3 regions of the Actinopolyspora sp. BKK2 genome follow, and region 3 is predicted to be linked to each of the others. Evidence: riboswitches for the same ligand, from Rfam matches in the RefSeq annotation. Region 3 holds a riboswitch; each other region holds the start of a gene.
The links. A riboswitch is a leader RNA that binds a small molecule or an ion and turns the genes downstream of it on or off. The one in region 3 is predicted to bind thiamine pyrophosphate.
Positions count from the first base shown of each region.

Region 1 (3,266 bases), on a different contig from region 3:
TCGGGGTGGTCCCTGAGCACCGATCTGAGCACGTCCCAGCCGCCGACGGGCGGGTTCGACCCGAAGACGCTGCGCAAGCTGCGCGCCGCCAAGGTCTCGCTCGCGCGCCGGATCTACTGAACCGAGGTGCTGCCCGCGCACTCCGACCGGCTCGCCGGTCGGAGCCCCACCGGCCTCGCCCGGGCTCCGAGCTCGTGGTTACCCCGTGCGGGCACCTCGAGGGTTCACTCCACGTGGTCGCCCCGGCGGGGGAGCCAGCGCGCGGTCGGCCACTCCTGCTTCTCCCAGGCGCTGTTCCAGAAGAGCCACTCGTACTCGCTGCACCGGACGAAAGCCGTGAGCATCCGCTCGCGGGTCCGCTCGTCGGCGGCGGCGGCCAACCTGTCGGTCAGCTCCCTGGCTCCGCGCACCGTCGCGGCGAACTCCTCGTCGGCGTAGGTCGCTATCCACCTGCCGTAGGGGTGCCCGGAGGTGTCCCCGGTCCGCTCCAGGATCGTGCTGCCCACGTGCTGGTACACCCAGAAGCACGGCAGCAGCGCGGCCACAGCCACCGGGTAGGGCTCGCTCTGCGCGCTCGCCCGCAGGTACGAGGTGTAGGCCAAGCAGGTCGGCGAGGTCTCGATGCCGGACATCTCCTCCGCGGTGAGACCGAGCTGCTCGACGTAGCCCGCGTGCAGCCTGCGTTCCTCGGCCAGGGCACCGTGCGCGCTGCCCGCGAGGAAGGCCGAGTCAGCCGGGTCCTCGGCGCGCGCCGCCGCCGCGGCCAGGGCTCTGGCGAACCCGAACAGGTAGCGCGCGTCCTGAACGATGTAGAACGCGAAGCGGTCGCGCTGCAGCGTTCCGTCGGCGAGTGCCAGGTTGAACGGATGACGAACGATCGCGTCCTGCAGCTCGGCCGTGTGCGCCCACGCGGCGGCGCAGAACCCCTCCGGATCGGGCTCGGGCAGTCGACGGTTCATGGCTCTCCTCCCGCCCGGCGCGCGAGCCGGGCGTTCCGGTGGCTGCTCTCGGTGTCCCGGTCCTTCGCTCGCCGGACCGGGGTGTCCAGGTGCTCCGGGCGACCCGCCGGACGAGACGGCCCGCCCGTGCTCAGTCCCATCGGTCGTGGAAGTGGTGCACCGGACCGTGGCCCTGCCCCACTTCGAGCTGCTCGGCGGCGCGCAGCGCCCCGCTCAGGTACTCCTTCGCCTCCCGGACCGCCGTCGCCCAGTTCGGGCGTCGTGCGCGCAGCGCGGCCGTCGCGGCGGAGAGGGTGCAGCCGGTTCCGTGGTCGTTCTTCGTGTCCACCCGCTCCTCGCGCAGGAACTCCACGGCACCGTCCGCGTCCAGCACGTCGACGCTGGAGCTCCCGCCGAGGTGGCCGCCCTTCAGCAGCACCCGTGCGACGCCGAGCCTGCGCAGTCGGGCCGCCTGCGCGGGCATGTCCGCGACGTCGGTGATCTCCTCCGCGCCCAGCAGGTCGGCCGCTTCCGGCAGGTTCGGGGTTATCAGGTCCGCGCGGGGCAGCAGCTCGTCGCGCAGGGCCAGCACCGCCTCCTCGGCGAGCAACCTGTCTCCGCTCTTGGCGACCATGACGGGGTCGAGCACGACGTTCGGCAGGCGGTACCGCTCCAGTTCCGCGGCGACCGCACCGATGATCGCGGCGTCCGAGAGCATGCCGATCTTGACCGCGTCCACCCGCACGTCGTCCAGCAGGGTGCGCAGTTGCTCGGTCACGAACCCGGCCGGCACCTCGTGCACCGCGGAGACCCCCGTCGTGGTCTGGGCGACCAGGGCCGTGATCACCGACATCCCGTAGGTCCCGTGAGCCGAGAACGTCTTCAGGTCGGCTTGCACGCCCGCTCCCCCGCTGGGATCGGTCCCCGCGATGGTCAAGACGTTCCGGATCACTGGCGCCCCTTTCCGAGGGGACGCGCACGCGGGTCGCACCACCGCCCACACGCGGCGGCCGCCGCCGGTCGATCGACTCGCCACCGGCGGGTTCCGACCACGAGCGAGGAGCGCGACGACAGCACAGCAGTACCGGTAACACTGCGACGTCCCTCCGCTAGTACGAACTAGTTCAGGTTCGACGGGTCTTTCTCAGCCCGGTCCGAAATCCGGGCACCCCGCGTCACTCACCGGAATCGTGGGAATCACCCCCGATTCGGTGAGACAAACATAGCAGCGGAGGTCAACAACGCACCGGCTGCGGCCGTTCCAGACCGCTCGGTGCGGGTGCGGCTCGGGGCGAGCGCTCACCCGGCCGGATCGACCGCGGGACGAGCACCGTGGGCGCTCACCTCCACCCGCACCGCCGAGCGCACCTCTCAAACCACTCCGCAGTGCCGCGCGAGACCGGCGGCTATTCGATCAACCCGACCGGAAACCCCGAGATCACGGATTCCCCGGCTCTGACCTGCTGGCGCAGCGTTCCGGTCGCCAGCGCGTTCACGTGGGTGTGGTGCTGCCCGGTGCGCACCTCCGCCAGCGGTTGCCCCGAGTGCACGGGGCTCCCCTCGGGGGCCAGCCACCGGACCAGCACGGCGCGGGCGGTTCCGAACCCTCCGGCTGCGGTGTGTTCGGCGCAGTACAGCAGCTCCGTCATCGATCGTCTCCGGCCATCCTGTTCACGTACCGCGCCCGCCTCGGTCGCTTCCGAGGCGAGGGGCGGGATCGGTTCCCACGGGCGGAGCCTGTACAACGCGGAGTCACCGCGACAAGACCGTGCGGACACTGAGTCCGCTCCGGGGAGCAATCCCCGGTGCAGGTGACCAACCGACTTCCCCGCCCGCCGCGTGGTCCGTGTGACCGCCACTGACGGCGAAATACGTCACACCTGCGGTAAATCACACCACACAGCCGAACCGCACCCGTGAATCGATGCGCACCCCCGGACTAGAGTTGGGGTAATGAATAGCACTACCGAGGGACTCAGCACGCGCTCTCGGCAGGCTGACCAGGACCCCGCCGCAGTATGGGGCCCACTGACCAGCCTCGCCGATGCGGCAGCGCGAACCGCGAGCGACTCCACGACGGTGGCCATCAACCGCGGGTTCGACCGCAACGCGCGCGAACGCGCCCGAGCACTGCGACAGCTGCTCAACGAGCGCGGCGCGAACGCCGTGGAGATCACCCCGGCCCCGGACAGCGAGGAACTGCTGACCGGCACCGAGGTCAATTCGGTGGTCAACCTCGTCGGCACCGGATCCTGGCAGCCCTACCGACTCGCCGCGAAGAAGCGGGCGGCGCTGCTGGCTCCCTCTCCCGACGGGAGTGAACCGGGG
Region 1 is NZ_JAANTE010000007.1:11,461-14,726, reverse strand. It holds gene G9Q41_RS15200 (polysaccharide pyruvyl transferase family protein) at 1-120, shown strand, start outside; gene tenA (thiaminase II) at 225-959, opposite strand; gene thiD (bifunctional hydroxymethylpyrimidine kinase/phosphomethylpyrimidine kinase) at 1,090-1,890, opposite strand; TPP riboswitch at 2,023-2,121, opposite strand; gene G9Q41_RS15185 (biotin/lipoyl-containing protein) at 2,345-2,587, opposite strand; gene G9Q41_RS15180 (hypothetical protein) at 2,892-3,266, shown strand, end outside.
Region 1: another riboswitch for thiamine pyrophosphate. It lies ahead of thiD (bifunctional hydroxymethylpyrimidine kinase/phosphomethylpyrimidine kinase); the one in region 3 lies ahead of thiC (phosphomethylpyrimidine synthase ThiC).

Region 2 (3,266 bases), on a different contig from region 3:
CGGCGGCGGTGGCCGCGCTGGCCCGCGGGCCGGTGGCCGTGGTCAAACCGGCCCAGACCGGAACCCGGGGCGGGGGCGACTGCGCCGAGGTCCTGCGGCTGGCCGGTGGCGTGGACGTGCTCGAACTGGCGCGGTACCCGGATCCGCTCGCCCCCGCGACGGCAGCGCGCCTCGCCGGTGAACACCCCGTCACCCCGGAACTGATCGCCGGTGAGCTCGCCGAGCTGCCCGCCGGTTACGGCACGGTCCTGGTGGAGGGGGCGGGCGGGGTGCTGGTGCCCTACGACGACCGGGGCGGCACGCTGCTCGACGTGGCCGAGCTCCTGGGCGGGGCGGTGCTCGTGGTGTGCCCGCCAGGTCTCGGCACGCTGAACTCCACGGCGCTGACCGTCCGGGAGGTGCTGCGGCGCGGGCTGCGCTGTCCCGGCACCGTGTTCGGCAGCTGGCCCGCCGAGCCGGGCACGACCGAGAGGTGCAATCTCGTGGACCTGCCCCGGCTCACCGGGGTGCCGCTGCTGGGGGCGGTCGAGGAGAACGCCGCCGACCACGACCGGGAGGGCTTCGGTGAGCGGGCGCGTTGCTGGCTGGCCCCCGAGCTCGGCGGGACGTGGCGGGCACCGGACTGAGGGCCCGGTCGGGGAGCGCGGGGAGATCGCGGTGGCTCTCCGCCTTTCCGGCGAAATGCGGCAAAAGGGGTGCGTCGCCCAGTTCGGGGTTGGTACCGTTTTCCCGGTGAATGATCGCTCACGTTCCGTGCTGGTCATCGGTGCCGGTGTCCAGGGGTTGAGCACCGCGACGATCCTCGCCGAGGCGGGGCACCGGGTCCGCGTCAGAACCAGCGAGCACCCTTCCGAGACGACTTCGGCCGTGGCCGGAGCGGTGTGGGGCCCGACCTCGCTGTGGCCTGCCGACTGCGCCAGGCGCTGGGCGGAACGTACCTACGGCGTCTTCCTCGAACTCGCGACCGATCCGGCAACCGGGGTGCACTCGGCTCCGGGGACCGTGGCGGGCAGAACGGGGTTCCCCGAGAACCCGCCGGGTTCGCTGGGGCTGCTCGACGGGGTCCGGCCGTGCGGGGCGGGTGAGCTGCCGCCCGGGTTCGCGGTGGGACTGCGGGCCACCCTCCCGCTGGTGGACATGCCGCGTTACATGGAGTATCTGGGCAATCGGTTCCTGGACGCGGGCGGGGAGCTGGTGCTCAGCACGGTTCCGAGCCTGTCCGAAGCGGCAGCGGAGAGCTCGCTGGTGGTCAACTGCGCCGGTGTCGGGGCGCGCGAGCTGGTCGGAGATCCCGGGGTGCGCCCGGTGGCCGGACAGCACGTGGTCGTGGACAACCCCGGGCTCGAGGAGTTCTTCGTCGAGCTCAGCGAAGTCGGGGAGTGGACGAGCTACATGCCGCACGGCAAGCGGCTCGTGCTGGGCGGCACCGCCGTCGAGCACGACTGGGACCGGACCCCCGATCCGCAGGTCACGGAAGGGATCCTGCGGCGGTGCGGTGCCATCCAGCCCGTGCTGCACGACGTGCGGGTTCGCGAGGAGCTGGTGGGACTGCGCCCGCGCAGCGAGGCGGTGCGGCTGCACACCGAGCACTACCAGGGGGCCCGCATCGTGCACGACTACGGCCACGGGGGCAGCGGGGTCATGGTGTCCTGGGGGTGCGCGTACGAGGTGGTCGAACTCCTGCTGTCCGACCTCGACGACTGATGTGCTTCCGCGCGGTTCGGTCGGGCTGCGCAGGCTCGTAAGCGCTCGCGTTGGAGCGGACTTCCCTGGTCGGGAGTGCTGGTTGGATTCGCGGTGGTGCCGACCGGTGGGGTGGTGAGCGCCGATCCGGCTACCCCGGACAGGCTCTCGGGCCCGCGAGCGGGTCGAGTAGACTGCCCGCCGCCACGGGAGTCCAGTGCGCTGGGCTGAGAGGAGGGCACGGGGTCCTCGACCGTCCAACCTGAACCGGACAATGCCGGCGCAGGGAGGCGTGCGATCAGCTCGGTGTCGCACTGCTCGTGGTGTGTCTTCGGGAGGACCATTGAAACGACACACCGCACGCCGGATGCGTGCCGCGGTGGCCACCGCCGCCGTGCTGCTGGTCGCGGGTTGTTCGCTGATCGGAACCGGCGGAGGGTCGGAGGCCAAGACCGTCACGCTGGTGACCCACGACTCCTTCGCGATCAGCGACGACGCGCGGCGGCACTTCGAGCGCGAGTCCGGCTACGAACTGCGCGTCAACAAGATGGGCGACGCCGGAGCGCTGACCAACGAGCTCGTGCTCACCAAGGACGCCCCCGTCGGGGACGTGGCCTTCGGAGTGGACTCCACGTTCTACTCCCGCGCGCTCGACTCCGGCGCCTTCGCGCCCTACCGGCCGCAGGGGTCCGGCTCCATCCCGGTGGAGTACGCGACCGTCGACCCGAGGCTCACCCCCGTGGACGCGGGCGACGTGTGCGTCAACATCGACAAGACCTGGTTCGCCCAGCACGACGTTCCCGCGCCGGAGAACCTGGCCGACCTGGCGGAACCGCGCTACCGCGGACTGCTCGCCGTGCCCAACCCGGCCACCTCCTCGCCGGGCATGGCCTTCCTGCTGAACACGATCGACCGCTTCGGCAGGCAGGAGGGCTGGAAGAACTACTGGCGCCAACTGATGTCCAACGACGTCCGGATCTCCTCGGGCTGGCAGGAGGCCTACAACCAGGACTTCTCCGGTTCCGCCGGCAACGGGCAGCGCCCCGTCGTGCTCTCCTACGCCTCCTCCCCGGCGGCGGAGATCGGGGAGAACGGCGAGTCGCGCACCCGCGCCCTGCTGAACACCTGCTACCGCCAGGTCGAGTACGCCGGGGTGCTCACGGGGGCCGAGCACCCGCAGCGCGCCAGGGAGCTGATGGACTTCCTGCTGTCGTGGAAGTTCCAGTCCCAGGTCTCCGAGCAGATGTACGTCTATCCGACCGTGCTGGGAGTCGACCCCCCGCGGAGCTGGCGGGACGTGGCGCCACGGCCGTCCGAATCGGCCGAGATGAGCCCGGAGGTCGTGCGGAAGAACCGTGAGCAGTGGGTGAACCAGTGGCGTGAGCTGACGCGGAGCTGATCGTGTTCCGGACGCGGTGCTCCGGCCGCACCGGAGCAGTCACCCCCGGCGGGCCCGCCGGATCCGCGGGACACCGTCCGCTCCTGCTCGGCGGAGCCGTCGCAGTGCTGGGCTTCCTCGGCGTTTTCTTCGCCTGGCCCGTGCTGGCCATCCTGCACCGCGGGTTGCGCCCGGAAACGGTGCG
Region 2 is NZ_JAANTE010000005.1:124,690-127,955, forward strand. It holds gene bioD (dethiobiotin synthase) at 1-626, shown strand, start outside; gene G9Q41_RS12705 (FAD-dependent oxidoreductase) at 733-1,704, shown strand; TPP riboswitch at 1,880-1,989, shown strand; gene G9Q41_RS12710 (thiamine ABC transporter substrate-binding protein) at 2,027-3,082, shown strand; gene G9Q41_RS12715 (iron ABC transporter permease) at 3,166-3,266, shown strand, end outside.
Region 2: another riboswitch for thiamine pyrophosphate. It lies ahead of G9Q41_RS12710 (thiamine ABC transporter substrate-binding protein); the one in region 3 lies ahead of thiC (phosphomethylpyrimidine synthase ThiC).

Region 3 (3,266 bases):
CACTGCCGCGCGATCTCGTGTGCGGTCAACATCTGGGCGGCGTCCATGTCGCACCTCGCCTCACGATCGACTATCCGCACCGGAAGGCACCGGTTCGTGCCCCCTACGCATTACACCATGTCTTGATCAAAACGGGGTCACGTCACGCTCCCGAGTGATGACATCAGCGTGGCGCTCCGCGTCGGCGCGAGGTGCGCCTGCGGTCGTGTTCACCTCGGGGGAACCCTCCGCTCCCGAAGTACCGGATATGGTTTCGCGCATGACCGTCCACCCGATCCGCATCGCGGGCGACCCGGTGCTGTACACCGAGACCCGGCCAGTGACGTCTCACGACGAGCAGTTGCGCACCCTCATCGAGGACATGTTCGAGACCATGGACGCCGCCAACGGCGTGGGGCTCGCTGCCAATCAGATCGGGGTGGATCTGCGCCTGTTCGTCTACGACTGCCCGGACGACGAGGGGGTCAACCACCGCGGGGTGGTCGTCAACCCGCGCCTGGAGACCTCGGAGGTGCCGTTGACCATGCCCGATCCGGACGAGGACTGGGAGGGGTGCCTCTCCGTGCCGGGCGAGTCCTTCCCCACCGGACGCGCCGACTGGGCCAGGGTTCGGGGAACCGACGGCGACGGTGCGGAGATCGAGGTGGAGGGGACCGGGCACTTCGCCCGGTGCCTGCAGCACGAGACCGATCACCTGGACGGCAGGCTGTACCTGAGCAGGCTGACGGGCAGGCACGTGCGGGCCGCGAAGAAGATGCTCAAGCGCAACGGCTGGACCGAGGCGGGGCACTCCTGGAATCCCGAAAGCGATCCGGACCCCTTCTCCGACTGATCCGCGCGCCAGCCCTCGGGCACGTCCAGGTTCCGCCAGGTGTCGAGCAGCTCCCCGAACTCGCGGGCGAGAGTACCGGTGCGGGCGCCACAGCGCGCTCACCTCCCGTGTCATGGTCGTCACGCATCGTGTCCTCCCGCTGTCGCGCCGGTGCCCGCGCCTCTGCTCGGCAGCGTAGCGATTCCTCGCCCGGCCGTCAGCGGTTCGGAGTCGCGTTGCGGACGCTCCACCTGATGGCTAAGGTCTGGCGCCGACAACTGAAACCGCGGGAGCTCGCTCCGCAAGCGGGCTGAGAGGGCGGCCGAGATCCTCCGGGGCCGCCGACCGCACGAACCTGACCGGGTAATACCGGCGTAGGGAGGGGAACGGCCATGGCCGACGTGTATCCGCAACCGTCCGATTCGAGCGAAGCGGCCACCTCGGAGTCCGGGCAGGCACCCGGAGGGATCACCGCACCGGGCGTCACCACGGGCGCCATCCGGGGCTCGCGCAAGGTCCACCACCGCACCGAGTCGGGGCTGCCCGTCCCGGCCCGCCGCGTCGAGCTGAGCAACGGCGAGCACCTGGACGTCTACGACACTTCGGGGCCCTACACCGACGAGAACGCCGAGATCGACGTGCACCGGGGGCTGCATCCGCTGCGCTCCGGTTGGACGGACGGTCGCGAGCACCGCACCCAGCTCGAGTGGGCCCGGGACGGTGTCGTCACCCGCGAGATGGAGTTCATCGCGGCACGCGAGGGGCTGTCCGCCGAGCTCGTGCGCTCGGAAGTGGCGGCCGGGCGCGCGGTGATCCCGGCCAACCGCCGTCACCCGGAGACCGAGCCGATGACCATCGGGAAGAACTTCCTGGTGAAGGTCAACGCCAACATCGGCAACTCCGCGGTGTCCTCCTCGATCGAGGAGGAGGTGGAGAAGATGGTCTGGGCCAGCCGCTGGGGCGCGGACACCATCATGGACCTGTCCACCGGCAGCCGCATCCACGAGACGCGCGAGGCCATCCTGCGCAACTCGCCGGTGCCGATCGGGACCGTGCCGATCTACCAGGCCATGGAGAAGGTCGGCGGCGATCCGGCCAACCTCACCTGGGAGTCCTACCGGGACACGGTCATCGAGCAGTGCGAGCAGGGCGTCGACTACATGACGGTGCACGCCGGGGTGCTGCTGCGCTACGTCCCGCTGACCGCCCAGCGGGTGACCGGGATCGTCTCCAGGGGCGGGTCGATCATGGCCGCGTGGTGCCTGGCCCACCACGAGGAGAGCTTCCTGTACACGCACTTCTCGGAGCTGTGCGAGATCCTGCGCTCCTACGACGTCACCTTCTCCCTCGGGGACGGCCTGCGGCCCGGTTCGATCGCCGACGCCAACGACAGGGCCCAGTTCGCCGAGCTCGAGACCCTCGGCGAGCTCACGCACATCGCGCGCGAGCACGGCGTGCAGGTGATGATCGAGGGGCCCGGGCACGTGCCGATGGACAAGATCGAGGAGAACGTGCGCCGCGAGGAGGAGCTCTGCGGGGAGGCCCCCTTCTACACGCTGGGGCCGCTGGCCACGGACGTGGCACCGGCCTACGACCACATCACCTCGGCGATCGGCGCGGCCAACATCGGCAGGGCCGGAACGGCCATGCTGTGCTACGTCACCCCGAAGGAGCACCTCGGGCTGCCCAACCGGGACGACGTGAAGACCGGGGTGATCACCTACAAGATCGCCGCGCACTCCTCCGACCTGGCCAAGGGGCATCCGCGGGCCCAGGAGCGGGACGACGCGCTGTCGAGGGCGCGCTTCGAGTTCCGGTGGAACGACCAGTTCAACCTGGCGCTGGACCCGGAGACCGCGCAGGCCTACCACGACGAGACCCTGCCCGCCGAACCGGCGAAGACCGCCCACTTCTGCTCCATGTGCGGCCCGAAGTTCTGCTCCATGAAGATCACCCAGGACGTGCGGGACTACGCGGACAAGCACGGGCTCAACAGCGTGGAGGCGATCGAGGCCGGGATGCGGGAGAAGGCCGAGGAGTTCACCGCCGCGGGCGGGAAGGTCTATCTGCCGATGGCCGAGTGAGGGGCGCACCGCGGCCGCAGGCCCCGGGGCCGGCGGCCGCTCTCGCCCGGAGGCGGGCCGCTCGCCGCGCAGGTGGCTGCTCGCGTGCCGGACATCAGGCCATCCGCGACAAGCGACTCCCCGAGAAGCCTGTCACCCCAACGCAGGTGCTCTGAGCCTGACCCGTCGGCGCCGCCGCGCAACCACCTACGACAAGCCAGTCCCCGAAAAAGCCCCACCCCAACGCAGGTGCTTTGAGCCCGAGCCACCGGCGCCGCCGCGGGTTCTCTCGTGGTGCTCTCGCGAGGAAGGCCCGACGTTGTGTAGGTGGCTACCCGATGTCGGGCCTCCCCGGAGCGAGAGTCCGCGAGAGGTTCCGCCACCCGCACCGC
Region 3 is NZ_JAANTE010000006.1:206,912-210,177, forward strand. It holds gene G9Q41_RS14675 (DUF3263 domain-containing protein) at 1-47, opposite strand, end outside; gene G9Q41_RS14680 (peptide deformylase) at 260-832, shown strand; TPP riboswitch at 1,088-1,209, shown strand; gene thiC (phosphomethylpyrimidine synthase ThiC) at 1,204-2,895, shown strand.